2 regions of the Psychrobacter sp. CX21 genome follow, and region 2 is predicted to be linked to the other one. Evidence: riboswitches for the same ligand, from Rfam matches in the RefSeq annotation. Region 2 holds a riboswitch; the other holds the start of a gene.
What was found. A riboswitch is a leader RNA that binds a small molecule or an ion and turns the genes downstream of it on or off. The one in region 2 is predicted to bind thiamine pyrophosphate.
Positions count from the first base shown of each region.

Region 1: it holds a riboswitch for thiamine pyrophosphate, as region 2 does, so the genes downstream of both, thiC (phosphomethylpyrimidine synthase ThiC) here and thiM (hydroxyethylthiazole kinase) in region 2, are expected to answer to the same signal.

Region 1 is NZ_JBXYJG010000007.1:104,529-106,736, forward strand. Features, by position in the region: gene thiC (phosphomethylpyrimidine synthase ThiC) at 1-1,276, opposite strand, end outside; TPP riboswitch at 1,667-1,806, opposite strand; gene AC2SLP_RS05995 (septal ring lytic transglycosylase RlpA family protein) at 1,950-2,208, opposite strand, start outside.
Region 2 is NZ_JBXYJG010000009.1:18,820-21,027, forward strand. Features, by position in the region: gene AC2SLP_RS06605 (septal ring lytic transglycosylase RlpA family protein) at 1-462, shown strand, start outside; TPP riboswitch at 691-782, shown strand; gene thiM (hydroxyethylthiazole kinase) at 888-1,697, shown strand; gene thiE (thiamine phosphate synthase) at 2,014-2,208, shown strand, end outside.

The DNA.
Region 1 (2,208 bases), on a different contig from region 2:
GAGTCAACTCGCCAAGTGTCTGTAGCTCGCCAAACTGCGCCTCATCGTTGGCATCTTGGATACAACCCGGGCGCAAACCATCGCCTAAGCTAAACGCCACATCATACTGTTTCATGATTTCACAGATATCTTCGAAGTGGGTATATAAGAAGCTTTCTTTATGATGTGCTAGACACCACTGTGCCATGATAGACCCACCACGTGAGACGATACCGGTTAAGCGCTTAGCCGTTAAAGGCACATAACGCAGTAACACGCCCGCATGGATCGTAAAGTAGTCCACGCCCTGTTCAGCTTGTTCGATTAACGTATCACGGAATATTTCCCAAGTTAAATCTTCAGCCACGCCGTCCACTTTTTCAAGCGCCTGATAAATAGGGACTGTACCGATAGGCACAGGGGAGTTACGGATTATCCATTCACGGGTTTCGTGGATGTTTTTACCCGTAGATAAATCCATGATGGTGTCCGCCCCCCAGCGTGTGGCCCACGTCATTTTGGAGACTTCCTCATCAATGTTTGAGCCGAGTGCTGAGTTACCAATGTTGGCGTTAATCTTCACTAAGAAATTACGCCCAATGATCATCGGCTCTGACTCAGGGTGGTTGATGTTGTTCGGAATAATGGCACGACCAGCTGCCACTTCATCACGCACAAACTCTGGCGTGATAATCTTAGGCGTATTGGCACCAAAGCTATCCCCATCATGTTGACGCATGTCGGTTAACTTATGCTGCATTTGGGTTTCACGAATAGCAATATATTCCATTTCAGGGGTGATTATACCGCGGCGTGCATAATGCATTTGAGTGACATTGCCCGCCTTACCATTGATAGTCTTCGCACGGCGCGGCTTATCAATATGGGCAAAACGAATATTGGCAGTTTTGATATCACGGGCGCGCTCTTTGCCATAGTTACTAGACAAACCTGCTAGGCGTTCGGTATCGACACGCTCTTCAATCCATTTGTCACGTAGCTTTGGCAAGCCTTTGGTCAGATCAATATCAACATTGGGATCGGTATAGCCGCCAGAGGTGTCATAAACATAAAAAGGCGGATTTTTTTCACTACTTTCAAGGCCAAAGCCACCAGTAGGGGTATCAGTCAAGGTGATTTCACGCATGGGAACTTGGATGTCAGGGCGAGAGCCTTCAATATAGACTTTTTTTGATGCGGGCAGGCTACGGGTTAAATCGCGGGCTTCTTCATCAAAAAGTTTGTCTTTCGTATTACGGTGGGCAGGGGTTTTTATAAAATTTTCTGCATTATTCATGGAACTGTCCTTTTTTACAAATGCCGTATGGCAACTGTCAACACTGGTTTTAACATCAAAGCTAAAACCGAAAGTAAAAAAGACTCAGTGAGTGCAGAGACTGCCTATTAGGACAGCTCAAACCCTATTCATTATTAACAGACCTTAGATGAAGTAAATTCAGTTTTAAGGCAATACCTATTTTTAGTTAATTATAGTGACGTTTTTACCTAGTCAGACTTAGCGAGTAAAACAAAGGCTAAGCGATAACAAAGTAAGCGCATAACTATAAAATAAGTAGTTTTAATAACCGGCTATTTATTACTCAATTATAATTGAAATCAAAATATAGCTTAAAAAGCTAGAATGATTGAAAAGTCGGTAATGTACTATGTCGTTAAATAATATATAGGGGAGTTGCAATGACTTTCCTACGGCGGTATTAACCGCATCAGGTTCAACGGGTGATGTCTCAGCAAACGCTTGATTGTCATTCCTAATGGTCAATGGCCATTATTAGTAACAACAGGTCTGCACCCCGAGTCTACAATTATTGATATAGCTATCTTATCAAACTTTGATATCAATAACAGGGTCAATTAAAAATCTAATAACAGCACCATTTAAGACAATAAAAAAGCGCCAACTAAGTTGGCGCTTTATCGAATTGATGCATGGTGAATAAATGCAAAACTTACTGTCTGCGATATTTGCCATCGCCTTTACTAATAACTTCAACATCTACTTTACATAAGTTGCAGCTAAGCGCTTGATTCGCTTTTTTTGATAAGTCGATAACACGGCCAGGCGTAAATGGGCCACGATCATTGATTTTAACCACGACAGACTTATTGTTCTTAAGGTTAGTTACTTTAACTTTTGAGCCAAAAGGTAGCGATTTATGGGCCGCAGTCATAGCGTACATATTATATATAGCACCTGAGGCCGTTCTT
Region 2 (2,208 bases):
TTAGCACACCAACAACAATCACCATCATTATTCCAAGCGTCCTTTGAACCAACATCATTAGCTAATAATAGCAGCTTAATTAAATCTAGAACGGTCAATGCCTCTAACAATAATGATGATGTTTTATCTCATTTAACGTTAGTTGCATCAAACTCAGTCAATAACTTTAAACAAAACGGTCGTGCATCTTGGTACGGCGGCAAATTTCATGGAAGAAAAACGGCTAGTGGCGAACGTTTTAATATGAACTCTTTGACCGCTGCACACCGATCTTTACCTTTTAATACTTATCTAAAAGTAACTAATAAGCACAATGGCCGCAGTGTTGTTGTTAAAGTAAATGACCGTGGTCCATTCCATGGTAATCGTGTTTTAGACCTCTCTTACGGCGCAGCTAAAAAGATTGGCTTAGTTAATCGTGGTACTGCTAATGTTGTTATCGAACGTGTCAATAATCCATAACCTATATATAAACTAAAACTATTTTAATTATTTATTATAGTTTTAGGATAGATATTGATTCATATATTATATAAATTCAAAGCCTATTTTTAATAATGTTAAGACTTACCTAGTTAAGTCTTTTTTTATGTCCTAAACTCTATAAAAACGATTTGTTATACCAGTAATAAACCGCACTGGCTTGTTAAACTTAATCAATTTCGCTATGATATAAACTCAATTGATCAATGTTAGTCACAGGGGCGCCATCTATTGGCTGAGACGTACCCTTTGAACCTGATCCAGATTATACTGGCGTAGGGAGTGTATAGCAGTACTGCAAAGCTTATTTGTAATTTAAATTAATTTTTTAATTATGGCATTTAATTTAACTGCTGCGGTACTCTGTGTGTTTTCTTTCGCCCTCTTTTTCTTTAGAGGGAAATATGCAATCTAAATCTATCCAATCTCACTTTACTAATTTCAAAAAACATTCTCCATTAGTTCATAATATTACCAATGATGTTGCTAACAATACGGTTGCTAATGTTTTATTAGCCAGTGGTGCATCGCCCGCTATGGTAATAGCTATTGAAGAAGCTCCTGATTTTGTCAAAATATCCCATGCATTAGCCCTCAATATCGGCACGCTTTGCTCACAAAGCTTAGAGAGTATGCTTGCCACAGCACAATCTGCTCACGACAATAATATACCTTGGGTTTTAGATCCAGTTGCAGTAGGCGTTACGTCCTTTCGTCTTTTTGCTTGCAAGCAGCTATTAAAGTTCAAACCCGACGTAATACGCGGAAACGCATCAGAAATCTTAGCCTTAGCGGGAATGAGTAGCTCTAGTAAAGGCGCAGATAGTGGAGATAGTGTTCAATCAGCAAAGCGTGCCGCTGCCAGTTTATTAGAACATGCATCCGTTGTCATAGTAACCGGAGAAACTGATTGGGTTACTGATGGTAAGCACTGCTGGTCTATAGAAAATGGCGATCTTATGATGACAAAAGTCACCGCTATAGGCTGTGCTTTATCTGCACTTATAGCAGGTATTGTTGCTTCAAATACTGAGCACAAAGGTGAAGCTGCTGCCGTCGCTCTTTGCTTCTATGGTCTAGCTGGCGAACTTGCAGCCAAAACTAGCAATGGTCCAGGTAGCTTTTATGTTGAATTTTTAGATGCCCTCCATAACCTAGATGCCTTACAACTTGCTAGAGACTCAAAGGTTAGCGCATCATTATTTGATACATAGTTTATTATTTGATAGACCACACTCTCAACTCTTGACGTAAGCTATGGCTTTAGCACAGCAATATGAATAAAAAATTTGCGATTTTCTGGGCTAAAAGCACCAGCCTACTAGGCAGTTTAATAAATTAAGAGTGGGGTTTAATATAGTCGGCGAACTTATAAAGAGTCACGGTGTTAATCTTGTTAAGCCTACTCCAGTAGTACTTGCACTCGGTTGCCTTGTGACTACTTTAAAGTTCTTTGACTATAGCTAATGAATGATAGCAGTTTAGTCGCTATGTATTAATAATTATAAGTATTAAAGATTAGGGAGGACGATGATGACTCTGGTTGCTCAACAAAAGATAGCTTCTGCTTTACGATTATACTTGGTCACTGATCCTAGTATGTGTGCAAAACGAGGGCTTATCGACACCGTTTGTGCAGCAATTGAAGGCGGTGCCACGATGGTACAACTGCGTGACAAACAAGCTTGTGATGACGACTTATATCATACTGCTTGCGAGCTTAAA